3 regions of the Pseudoalteromonas sp. 23_GOM-1509m genome follow, and region 3 is predicted to be linked to each of the others. Evidence: predicted binding sites of a transcription regulator. Region 3 holds the regulator's gene; each other region holds the start of a gene.
What was found. The regulator sigma-54, encoded in region 3, starts transcription at its own class of promoters, with help from an activator protein. The targets are predictions, from matches to a motif close to GTTGGCACGNNNNTNGNNT.
Positions count from the first base shown of each region.

Region 1: a site for sigma-54 is predicted at 2,286-2,304, ahead of N523_RS0114910 (flagellar basal body rod protein FlgF). Genes of this name have one in related genera too.
Region 2: a site for sigma-54 is predicted at 1,771-1,789, ahead of N523_RS0103960 (DUF2726 domain-containing protein). Genes of this name have one in related genera too.

Region 1 covers NZ_KI912433.1:326,338-330,628, forward strand. The annotation lists gene flgH (flagellar basal body L-ring protein FlgH) at 1-682, opposite strand, end outside; gene flgG (flagellar basal-body rod protein FlgG) at 697-1,485, opposite strand; gene N523_RS0114910 (flagellar basal body rod protein FlgF) at 1,507-2,250, opposite strand; gene flgE (flagellar hook protein FlgE) at 2,384-3,706, opposite strand; gene N523_RS0114920 (flagellar hook assembly protein FlgD) at 3,765-4,291, opposite strand, start outside.
Region 2 covers NZ_JADO01000010.1:93,808-98,098, reverse strand. The annotation lists gene N523_RS0103970 (cobalamin biosynthesis protein CobD/CbiB) at 1-317, opposite strand, end outside; gene mtnN (5'-methylthioadenosine/S-adenosylhomocysteine nucleosidase) at 318-1,025, opposite strand; gene N523_RS0103960 (DUF2726 domain-containing protein) at 1,135-1,731, opposite strand; gene folE2 (GTP cyclohydrolase FolE2) at 1,834-2,754, opposite strand; gene arcB (aerobic respiration two-component sensor histidine kinase ArcB) at 2,962-4,291, shown strand, end outside.
Region 3 covers NZ_JADO01000011.1:163,199-167,489, reverse strand. The annotation lists gene lptC (LPS export ABC transporter periplasmic protein LptC) at 1-542, shown strand, start outside; gene lptA (lipopolysaccharide transport periplasmic protein LptA) at 532-1,071, shown strand; gene lptB (LPS export ABC transporter ATP-binding protein) at 1,068-1,793, shown strand; gene N523_RS0105435 (RNA polymerase factor sigma-54) at 1,863-3,362, shown strand; gene hpf (ribosome hibernation promoting factor) at 3,389-3,676, shown strand; gene ptsN (PTS IIA-like nitrogen regulatory protein PtsN) at 3,681-4,133, shown strand; gene rapZ (RNase adapter RapZ) at 4,153-4,291, shown strand, end outside.

The DNA.
Region 1 (4,291 bases), on a different contig from region 3:
AAAAGGGAAACAATGAGCTACTAAAGAAACGCGTTAACCAACCCGGGCTTTGTGCCTCTTGAGTTTGACCCTTACCTGAATACTGAATACGCGCATTCGCAATACGATTAGACTCAACGGTATTATCAGCATTAACATCTTGTGGACGCACTAACCCCTCTAAGCGAATAAATTCTTCACCGGTATTTAGCGTTAGCCATTTTTCACCGCGAATCACTAAATTACCATTTGGTAATACTCGCATCACGTTAACCGAAATATCGCCAACTAGGCTGTTTGATTGATTTGATTTTGAGTCACCTTTAAACGACGCATCACTACCAACCCCAAATTGAATACTATCGCCACCAATATTAACCGGTAAACCACCTAAACCAATAACAGGATCGAGGCTAGCATCTGTTTGTTTATCTGTTTCTGTTTTAGCCGCTTTTGTGGCTTGGGTTGACTCTTGCAATTTAACCGTAATGATATCGCCTGTTCTAAGTGCTTTCTTATCGGCATATAAGTCATTCGATAACTGAGTACTGAATAAAGAGCCAGTTGCTACCACTGGCTCCATATTAGGCTCAGGATACATAGGTGCATAGTAGGGATCGTCCTGCACTACTTCATTATTTTGTGTAGATACACAACCGCTTAACAGTAAAGTCCCTACTGCAAATAACATGATATTACGCATACAATCCCCCAAGACTATAATTGTTGATTGATGTAGCTCATCATTTCATCAACCGCTGAAATTACCTTTGAGTTCATTTCGTAAACTCGCTGAGTTTCAATCAAATTAACCAACTCTTCGGTCACATTTACATTTGATGTTTCAAGTGAACCTTGAATAATTGTACCTAAGCCCTCAACCCCCGGGTTACCTTGAACAGGTGCACCACTTACTGCAGTTTCGGTATAAAGGTTTTGCCCTATAGGCTCAAGGCCCGACGGATTGATAAAATCACTAATAGTAATTTGACCAATAACCACGTTTTCGGCTTGACCTTTAATGCGAACTGACACTTCACCATCTTGAGATACGGTGATTGACTGTGCATCATCAGGCACATTCATTTCAGGCTGAACAACGTAACCGGCACCCGAAGTTACAACTCGCCCCTCACCGTCGGTGGTAAACTGGCCGTTACGCGAATAAGCAATATTGCCATCTGGCTGCAATACTTCGAAAAATCCAGGACCAGAAATCATCCAATCTAATGAATTTTCAGTGGTGAGCATGTTACCTTGGGAAAAGTTTTTCTGATTAGCGACCACTTTCGTACCCGCGCCCAGCATTAAGCCTGACGGCATTTCGGTGTCTTGCGATGAGCGACCGCCTGGTTGATTAATATTTTGGTAGAGTAAGTCTTCAAAAATAGCACGGCTTTTTTTGTAACCCACTGTACTGGCGTTCGCTAAGTTATTTGATATAACCGATATATCAGTTTGTTGAGCGTCAAGCCCTGTTTTACTTATCCATAATGCTGGATTCATAATAATGTCCTCACGTTAAAGTTAAACGATGCGCATCAGCTGTTCTTGACGTTCGTCAATCTCTTCAGCTGTTTTCATCAGTTTTACTTGTAATTCAAATTGGCGTTGATGACTGATCATATCGACCATTTCATGCACAGGATTTACATTCGATTTTTCTAATGTGCCACCTAATACTTGTACATTGGCTGATGTTTCGACTATTTGGCCTGGTTTAGCTCTAAATAAGCCATCGTTACCCTTCTCGAGTGTAGCGTTGTTTGCATCAACTACTTTTAGCCGATCAACTTCTTCTAAAAAGTTAGCCGGTGCACCTTGAGGGCGAACTTGAATAGTGCCATCTTTGCTAAATTCAATTTTTTCAATCGGTACAGGTAATATGACTGGCCCACCTTCGCCAATAACTTGACGACCGTCGCTGGTAGTCAACATTCCTTCAGCCGTTATATTTAACGAACCCACTTTTGTATAGGCTTCATTACCGGAGGCATCCTGAACACTCAGCCATGCATTATCACTCATAGCAATATCAAGGCTGCGACCTGTTTCGACAACACCGCCCGATGTCATGTTAGATCCTGGGCGCTCCTGCATAGCAAAAACACGAGTCGGCAAACCTTCACCGAAAGCCTGCATTGACCGTGCTTGCGCAAAATCAGATTTAAACCCAGTGGTATTCGCATTTGCCAAATTATTGGCTTTAAGAGCAAGCCCTTGCATGCTTTGTTTAGCGCCAGATGCCGCTATGTAGACCATTTTATCCATAACATCGACTCATTAAGAAATCTATGTATGAGTAAATGCAATATAAGTGCCAAATTAAATTTAAGTGTGAATAAGATTTTAGGAGAGGAATAAAAAAGGCTGCACTAAGCAGCCTTAGTAAATCAAAATATGATTATCTGATCTGAAGGATGTTCTGTTGAATAGTTGAGTTAACCTCAAGCGCACGAGAGTTTGCTTGGAAGTTACGCTGCGCACTAATCAAATCAACCAGCTCATTGGTTAAGTTTACGTTAGACTGCTCAAGAGCTGACGAATTAATGTTGCCTAGTGTGCCTGAACCTGGCTCACCCGCAATTGGTTCCCCCGAGGTCAAACTTTTTTTCCATGAAGTGTCACCTACTTGCTGCAAACCTTGTGAGTTTGAAAAGCGCACCATGGCAACTTGACCTAAGTAAGTTGAATCACCATTACTGTAAGATGCAACAACTTTTCCATCTGTACCAATATCAATACCCGCTAAGCGACCTACTGTCGCACCATCTTGCTCTAGTGCTTTCACCTCAAAGCGACTCGCATATTGAGTAGGCGTTCTATTTGCAGTACCGGCCTCATCGCGCCAATTAATCGCAATATCATCAAATTGGGCGCCATTAGATAAAATACCCGATAAATTAGCTCCGGTTAAATTAACATCAGTAAAGGTTGGACCAACATTTGGAGCACCATTAGTCGTTGCAGGCAAACCGCTAGCATCAAACCCAAAGGTACTTAGCGGGCTTGGTGTTGCTGTCGCGGCACCAGTTGCATCAAAGGGAGTTTTATCAAGCGTACCATGTACTTGCCATTCATTAGGCGCTGTTTTTACAAAAAAGAATTGTAGAACATGTGGCTCACCAAGTGAGTCATACATTGTGGTCGATGTCGAAGAGTTATAAGTAGTACTGTCTGTTGCATCAAAAGGGACAGCTATTACATCTTCTCGAGAATCGACGTTAAATGATGTATAAACGTTTGAAGTAGAGCGCGGAGAGCCCGAAGAATCTGGTATTTGTAAAGCAGATGAAGTACTAAGACTTACAGAGGTCGTATCACCACTAACTTCATCAACTGGGAAGCTTTGTAAAAAATTACCTTTAGCATCTACAACAAAGTTATCTTTATTAAGCTTAAATGCACCCGCACGCGTGTAGGTAAAGTCTTGTGCGCCTAAGTCTTGACTGGTAGCAAAATAGCCCTCACCTGTGATCGCTAAATCCAGTGAATTATTAGTAAACTGCAGCGAGCCCTGATGAAACTGCTGGGCAACCATAGTGGTTTGTACACCATCACCATTTTTCGTTTTACCGGCGCTAAATACTGATGATGCGTATACATCAGCAAATTCAGCGCGAGACTCTTTAAAGCCCGTGGTATTTACGTTGGCAATATTATTGGCGGTAACATCTAAATCTTTTTGTGCGGCAGCAAGGCCTGTTAATGCAATATTGAAGCTCATAATTAACCTCTAACCTAAAAAATATTTAGCCTATTGGCTAAAAAATACATAAAATCTATTACGCGATTTCTGCGACATCAGTCAGCCTAACCGCACCTTCTTTGGTATTAATAATAATGCCGCTTGAGCCATTAATATTAACACTCTCAATATTTTTGAATGAGGCAATTGGTAAGCTAGAGAATTCGCCATCCGTACTGCCTTCAGCTTTAACATTGTATTCACCAGGAGGAAGTCGTTCACCCGCTTCGTTTTTACCATCCCAAGCAAAGCGAACCGCACCTGCAGGCTGCGTGCCTAAATCAATAGTTTTAACTAATTGCCCTGATGCATCTTCAATACGAAGCGTTAAATTGTCTACCGGCTTTTCAGCAACAATCGCTCCCTTTACCTCACCCGACTCATTAAGCTCAAGTGTGTCAGACTCCAGCAGCGCTTGCTTACCAACCAGTGTTGATGCTTGCAATGCTGAATTTGATGTCATCGACGCAGCTAAAGACTCAAAGTTAGAGTTTAAATTTGAGATCCCTTCAGCCATAGTAAAGTTTGTCATTTGTGCAATCATCTGATCGTTATCAGCTGGTT
Region 2 (4,291 bases), on a different contig from region 3:
TTATTCAGGCTACTGTTTTCTAGGCATAAATATAAAATAAGACCTGATAACAGCTCGGGGTAAAAGGCAAACTGAAGCAGTAAAACTACAATAATAAGCACAGTACTAAGTATAAGCGTACTTGCCATTGAGGCTGCTAAATAATGATATTGCTTGGTGTCTGTTTTTTTATAAATACGCTGGCTTATAGCGCTAAAAATAGCAGAGAGTATGTGGTTAGGGTGATACCAACTTACTAAAGGTAAAAAGCGCTCAGCAAGGAGCGCACAAATAAATACAATAAAGTCCAAATGATTTTGAACAATATTATTGAGCATTTACAGCGTAACCGCCGTTAATTTCTCAAGTAAAGCTACGACCATTTTTGATGAATTTATAGAGGCTGTTTCTAAGTATTCTTCAAATGATTGCGGCGACTCTTTGCCTGCAATATCAGACATTGAGCGAATAACAACAAATGGTGTATTAAGTGCAAAACACGTTTGCGCAATTGATGCACCTTCCATCTCTACTGCTAGCATTGTAGGGAAGTCACTGCGTGCTTTTTCAATACGAACAGGGTCGCACATAAACGAGTCGCCAGTGCAAATTAAACCAACAAGGGTTTTTACTTCACTAATTTGTGCAATTGTTTGCTCGGCTGCTTCTACAAGTTTAGGGTGAGCAGTAAAACCTGCTGGCATTTGTGGTACTTGGCCAATTTCGTAACCAAACGCTGTTACATCAACATCGTGATGACGTACTTCAGATGAAATTACTACATCGCCAACGTTTAGTGATGGGTCGAATCCACCGGCAGAGCCAGTGTTAATAACACAATCTGGATTGAAGTTATCGATAAGTAATGTGGTTGCGATTGTCGAAGCGACTTTACCAATACCTGATTGCACTAAAGTGACGGTATTGCCTGCAAGCTCGCCTGTGTAAAAAGTAAAACCAGCCTTGGTTAAAACTTGTGGATTTTGCATCGCCTCGCGCAAAATTTTAACTTCTGGCTCCATTGCGCCAATAATACCAACATTCATAGTGTTAAATTCCTGAGTTTGAATACGGTGATTATACTGCAAAAAATAACGTGGGGTAAAACAAACAAAAATGCGAGCTTAAAAAGCCCGCACTTTATAAACTTATTGATTATATTTCAGCAAGGGCTGTTGATTGTGCCTTTGCTTGAGAAGGAGACAATACCGCCGGTTTATGAACTCTAGCACGCGTAGGTCGTGAAGGTTTAGATGCCGCTGGCTTACCTAATTTAAACATAATTGCATCGCGTACTTCGCTTGGGCGGTAGCCTGCCTTCACTTTCATACGAATATGTGGAATACCTGCGGCTTCCAATGCGCCATTAACAAACCAGTCGCGCTGTGCTTTGTGGCCATCTTTATTGGCGTTATTAACTAAGTCAACCGCAGCCACTATGGTCATTTTTTCTTTATCTACTAAAACAAAGTCGAGCTGCTTATTTTTTGCTTTAGCCATTGCCGCACGTTTAGATTTAACAGACAGGCCTTGTTTACAGTCAATCACATCGATTAGTTTAACGCGACTAACAATTTTATATTGATCGCCAACAGCGCGCTCTAATAAATTCAGAAACGCCCCTTCTACTTGGGTAAATACACTTTGCTTACGAGTAAAAGGATAAGGGTTTCCGCCGTCATCATTAAATTTTGACGCAACGACAGATGCCCCAACAACTAGCACTAATATTAATAATAAAGCGAATTCCATACGGTAACTCCATAACAACAAATTGACACTGCTTTTCTAAAGCAATTTATGTGCCCAAATAGTTGTTATGGTTGTTTTATTAACGAATGGGGATGAGCACTATTATGCTTTATAGCCGCCTTCAATACCTTTTACGGCAATCGCAACTGCATCATGAGCATGTAAAGACTCATAATGGTTAATTTGCAGGAAGTAATCGCTAAACTCTTTTGACTCTAACGTCGTTTTAATTTTTCGTGCTGCGTCTTCACAAAACATTAAATTTTGACCGTTTAAGCGAGCAAACTCTTGTTCGTCTTCACGTTTTACCGCAGCTTGTACTGGTGTTTTTAGCTCATCTTCTAGTAAGTTTATTAAGTTAACCACATCAAACTGTTTAATGTTATTTGCTAATTTAACTTTAACATTAGCAATTGAACGCTGTGAATGCGGGGTTGCTACAATGCCTTGAGTTGTTCCAAGCCACTCTAAAACTTCTGATTGAGTGAGTGTTTCTTGAGAAAACTTTTCGCTGAATGCGTTTTGAATTAATTGGCGAGCCAGTGCTGCAGAGCAGGGGCAAGTTGATGAATAAGTCACATCAACGCTGAGCTCAAAACTAATAACGCCTTGATTGATAGTGCTGGTAAGTACAATGGGATAGCTTTTCCAACCTGCTTTACCACTAAGTAATGACTTACGGCGTAGCGGCAATTCAAATTTAAATTCAATGTGTGCTTTATCACTTAAGCCTTCATGACTGGTGATAAAGGTATCTAAGGCTTGTGCTAAGGTTTGTGGATTGACCTGTTGCTCAGTTGAGAGGTGATCCAACGCTAAAAATAGTCGCGACATATGAATGCCTTTAGCATCTGCTTTGTGTAAATTAACAAAGGCGCGTGCTTTTGCATTAACGGTAACTGGAGCTAAATCAAGAGATTCAAAAATAAAAGGCAGCTCTATATCGCCCATACCTACCCAGTCTAATTTACCTGTTTGTAATGCGGCAGCCGTGTTAGCAATATCTGGCATAGTTTTTTGCATGATACGTTACTCGTTATTTGCAATATTTAAAACGCCGCATTTTACACTAAATAAAGATTTGCTGAAATGCAGCAAATAACACCAAACATGAAATTTTATTGTTTTTGTCGCACAACATGAAAATAGCTGATAGAAAATGCTAAAATTAGCCTTTAACCTTGAAAGGTCAACAGACCCTAAGCATTTAGCTAAGAGAAAAACTGATATATGACTGATTCTTCTTTGAACCCGTGGGTTCGAGTTCTTTCCAGTTCAATAACTCGTTTTGGTGAGTTTAAAACTGCAGCTATTTGCTATGCATTATTACTGACAATATCGCTGGTTTTATCAAGTATGTTTTATTACGTTGCCATAGGCGAAGTAAACTTGGTTGATATACTCGCCGTGGTATTTTTTACCTCGGTTGTTTCTCCTTTAGTTATCAGTATATTATTAAACTCTATTCGGCAACTTGATGCCTCTTATGCTTATTTAGATAGTGCCACAAAACAAGAGAAGCTTTTAAATCAAACCCTCAAAGACAATATTAACCGCTTAAATATTGAAATTGACGAACGTAAAATGGCTTTTCATGCCAAACACCGAGCAATAGAAGAGCTTAGGCGTGAAATTGCAGAGCGTAAAAAAACACAACAAGAACTCGCACAGCAAGGCATGTTACTGCGCTCAATAGTAGACTCCTCGCCGGATTTATTTTATTACCGCGATAACAACGGGGTGTTTGCCGGTTGTAATAAAATGTTTGAAGAGGTAATGGGCAAAACCAGTGGTGAACTTATTGGTAAAGCCGCAGAAGAAATATTCCCAAGCCACTTTTTATCAGAAGTACTCAGAACCGATGAGCAAGTTGAGCGCACTCACCAAGGTTTAACTATAGATGTGGAGTACTCAGTAAACGGTGAAATTAGGTGGTTTGAATTGCGTAAACTTCCCTTTATTAATGAACAAGGGGATTACATTGGTTTACTTGCGTTTGGCCGTGATATTACTAGTCGTAAAGAAGCTGCGCAGGCACTGGAAACAGCTTATAAAGATAAAGGGAAATTTATTGCCACATTAAGCCATGAGTTACGTACACCGCTTAATGGTATTGTGGGCTTAACGCGTATGCTACTGGATACCGAATTAAACAAACAGCAACGCAGTTGGTGTAATACCGTGTTTTCAAGCGCCGAAACGCTAGGTAACATATTCAACGATATTATAGATTTAGATAAAATTGACCGTGAGCAGTTAGATATTGCCGCCAACGAAATTAATGTTTCGGACTTTATCAACGATGTGGTTAACTTTGCAGGCCTTATTGCTGAGCAAAAAGAGCTTTCGTTTGAAGTGAAGCGTTCTGGCATGCTTGACATATATGCTTTGCTTGACCCGACTCGTTTACGCCAAGTGGTGTGGAACTTAATTAATAACGCTGTTAAGTTTACTCAACAAGGGAGCGTAATCTTAGATTGTGCCAGAGAAAACCGTGAAGATGGCCCTTGGCTTATTATTAAAATACTCGATACCGGTGAAGGCATTCCACAAGAGCAAC
Region 3 (4,291 bases):
GCATTATACTGAGCGTTTTATTCATAAGCTGTATGGTTTGGCTCTGGTATCCTTATTTTACTAAGGTTGATATTACTGCAAGCGAAGAAACACAAGTTATTGCTAAGCCTGATTATACCGCTATTGAGCTAAAACAAACGGCTTATAATGAACAAGGTAAAGTGAGCCATAAGGTAACTGCGGTAAAAATGGAGTTGTATCAACAACTCGGTTTTACCTTTTTTGAAAAGCCTATATTCACTTTATACAACGAGCAGCAAACATGGCGTATTAACGCCGATGAAGCCACCCTCTACGACGACCGTCAACTGGTGTTAGAGGGTAATGTAACCGCTCAAAACTTAGTAGATAACGCCATGATCGATACGATCACCGCCCAGACCATCAATGTTGATATAAAACTATTAACCATGCAATCACAGCAGCCTGTCGTTATTACAGGACCTAATTTAAAAATCACAGGTAAAGGCCTTGAGGCCGATTTAAAAACCGAGGTGATTAAACTTATTAACCATACGCGAACCCTATATTATGACCAATAACCTATTTAAAATTTTAATTGTTCCCTCACTATTAATTGCTTTTAACAGTAATGGCGCTGAACCTGCTGAAGCCCCCGCTGCTAATCAAATTTCAATTAGTGCAGATAAGCAAGAAGGTCAATTAAAAGAAAACGTAGGCATTTTTGAGAAAAATGTTGAAATTATTCATGGTAATCGCCGTATCACAGCTGACCGTTTAGAAGTGCATAAACGCGATGATCTAGGCGATAACAAACAGTTATTAATTGCCACAGGCAGCCCTGCATATTTTGAAGAAACACAAGCTGATGGCACTATAATGAGCGCCAGTGCTAATGAAGTGCGTTACGATGTGTCGCTGCGTTTTTTAACCTTAATCGGCGATGCAAGCATTGCTCAAGCAGGTCAAAAAATAACAGCTAAAAGTATCACTTACGATATCGAGCAGCAGTTAATTAGCGCAGAAAAAGACGAAAACTCAACAGACCGTGTACACACTATTTTAGTCCCTGTTGAAAATAAAAAAGAAGATGATAAAGGCCAACCATGAGCACATTAAAAGCAGAGCTATTAGCTAAAAGCTACAAAGGTCGTGAAGTTGTAAAAAACGTTGGCCTAGAGGTTGAAGCTGGCAGTATTGTGGGGTTACTTGGCCCTAATGGTGCAGGTAAAACCACCACTTTTTATATGATTGTAGGCCTTGTGCCTAGCGATAAAGGCAAAATATCAATTGATGATAAAGATATTACTTTATTACCGATGCACAGCCGAGCGCGTTTAGGGATTGGTTATTTACCGCAAGAGTCGTCTATTTTTAGAAAGCTGACTGTTTATCAAAACTTAATGGCTATCTTAGAAACACGTAAAGAATTAAATAAACAACAACGCGAAGATACCTTAAATAATTTACTTGATGAATTTAGCATTCAGCATATCCGCGATAGTCAAGGTATGGCTTTATCAGGTGGTGAACGTCGCCGCGTTGAAATTGCTCGCGCGTTAGCAGCAAACCCTAAATTTATCCTTTTAGACGAACCCTTTGCGGGGGTTGATCCTATCTCAGTATTAGATATTAAAAAGATTATAGAGCATCTTAAAAACCGAGGAATTGGCGTACTTATCACAGATCACAACGTACGCGAAACTCTTGATGTTTGTGAAAAAGCCTACATAGTTTCTCATGGGGAGTTAATTGCATCAGGCACTCCAGAATATGTATTAAACGATAAAACAGTACGCGATGTTTATTTAGGCGAGCAGTTCAAGCTCTAATATGTGTGTTATTACACTAAGCATCTGCTAAGATTAATTATACTAATTTAAAAGGATTGTTAGAGATACATGAGGCAATCATTACAGCTGCGCATGGGCCAGCAACTTACAATGACTCCACAGTTGCAACAAGCAATTCGCTTATTGCAACTCAGTACATTGGATCTCCAGCAAGAAATTCAAGAAGCGCTCGATAGCAACCCCTTGCTTGAAGTTGAAGAACACGATTACAGCGAAGACACTGCAGGTAAAAACGAACAAAAAGCCGATAACGATGACTTAACGCTAAGTGCCTCAGCTGACGATAAACCTAGCGAGTATGAGCAAGATAGCGGCGAAGCAATGACCAAAGACACCATTAGCGATGATATGGCTATGGATGTTACTTGGGATGAATATATGAGCGCTGCGCCTGCCTCTTCATCGGGCCCAATGCCAGAAGATGAATCTATTTATCAAGGCTCTTCGACTGAAACGCTGCATGAGTATTTAATGTGGCAACTTCAACTGACGCCGTTTAGTCCTACCGATGAAGCGATAGCTATTGCAATTGTAGAAGCTGTGGACGATTCAGGGATTCTAACCCTTAGCTGTGAAGAAATATTAGAAAGCTTTAACCAAGAAAACGACGGCGAAGATGAAGTTGAACTTGACGAAATAGAAGCGGTACTAAAGCGTATTCAACTATTTGATCCAGTGGGAATAGCCGCGCGTAGTTTACAAGAGTGCTTGTGTATTCAGCTAAATCAATTTGATAAAGACACACCTTTTTTAAACGAAACAAAAATGATCTTAACCGATCATATTGATTTACTTGCTGCACGTGACTATCGCACGTTAATGAAAAAAACAAAGCTTAAAGAAGATGAGCTTAAAGAAATCATGACGTTGATTCATACGCTCAGCCCAAAACCGGCAGACACTATTGTTAGAGAAGAGTCTGAATACGTTATTCCTGATGTGTCGGTTAAGAAAGTTAAAGGTCGTTGGGTAGTTGAATTAAACCCAGATAGCATGCCTAAGATCAGAGTAAATAGCCAATATGCAGCTATGTCGCGTACGGTTAAATCAAGTGGTGATAGCCAGTTTATTCGCTCGCACTTACAAGAGGCTAAATGGTTTATAAAAAGCTTAGAAAGTAGGAATGACACGCTACTTAAAGTAACCAACTGTATTGTGCAGCAGCAACAGGCCTTTTTTGAACACGGTCCTGAGGCTATGAAGCCTATGGTGCTTAACGATGTGGCTGAAATGGTGGAAATGCATGAGTCGACTATATCGCGTGTTACTACGCAAAAATACATGCATACACCACGTGGCATTTTTGAGCTTAAATATTTCTTTTCAAGCCATGTAAGTACTGAAAATGGTGGCGAATGTTCATCAACAGCAATACGTGCATTAATTAAAAAATTAATCGCTGCAGAAAACTCAGCTAAACCATTGAGTGATAGTAAAATTGCAGATATATTGGCAGAGCAAGGAATTAAAGTAGCGAGGAGAACCATTGCAAAATATCGCGAATCTCTAGCTATTCCCCCGTCTAATCAACGTAAAAGTTTGATTTAAGGCGTACAACAAAGAGGAAAATGTTTATGCAACTGAATTTAACTGGTCGCCATGTAGATATTACCGACTCGCTTAGAGACTACGTAAATAGTAAATTTTCGAAGTTACAGAGGCACACTGATCACATAACGAATGTGCACGTTATTCTCGATGTAGAAAAACTAAACCAAAAAGCTGAAGCAACCGTTCATGTTAGTGGCGCTGAGATTTTTGCCTCTACTGAGCATCAAGATATGTATGCCGCTATAGACTCGCTCATTGACAAGCTAGATCGTCAAGTAATTAAACACAAAGAGAAACTTGCTCGACACTAACACTATGAAACTAAGCTCACTTATCTGTCAGGACTGCAGTAAAGCTGCGGTCCTTTTTAATAGTAAAAAAAGAATTTTAGAATTTATCAGTGAATTGGCTCACAATAAGCTGCCCTATTTAACACAACAAGATATTCTTAATGCATTAACTGCAAGAGAAAAGCTTGGAAGTACAGGCATTGGCCGAGGCATTGCTATTCCACATGGTCGCATGAGTGGAGCTCAAGAGCCCCTTGCTTTGATTTTAGTGAGCGAAACAGCTATTAATTTTGATGCGATTGATAACCGGCCGGTTGACATTTTTGTCGCGTTAATTGTTCCCGATGGCGATAATCAGCAGCATTTGAAGACGCTAGCCACGATTGCTGATAAGCTCAATGATAAAGAATTTTGTAAACAGTTACGCGCCGCCAAATCGGATAGCGAACTGTATCAGGTTATCGTCAGTCAATCGTAGTAATAAAGAAAGGTGATAAATGGAATTAATAATTATAAGCGGTCGTTCAGGCTCAGGTAAATCTGTGGCGTTACGCGTTGTGGAAGACTTAGGTTATTATTGTGTAGACAATATTCCTCTTAATTTATTACCATCATTAGTGCGCAGTGTTTCCGACA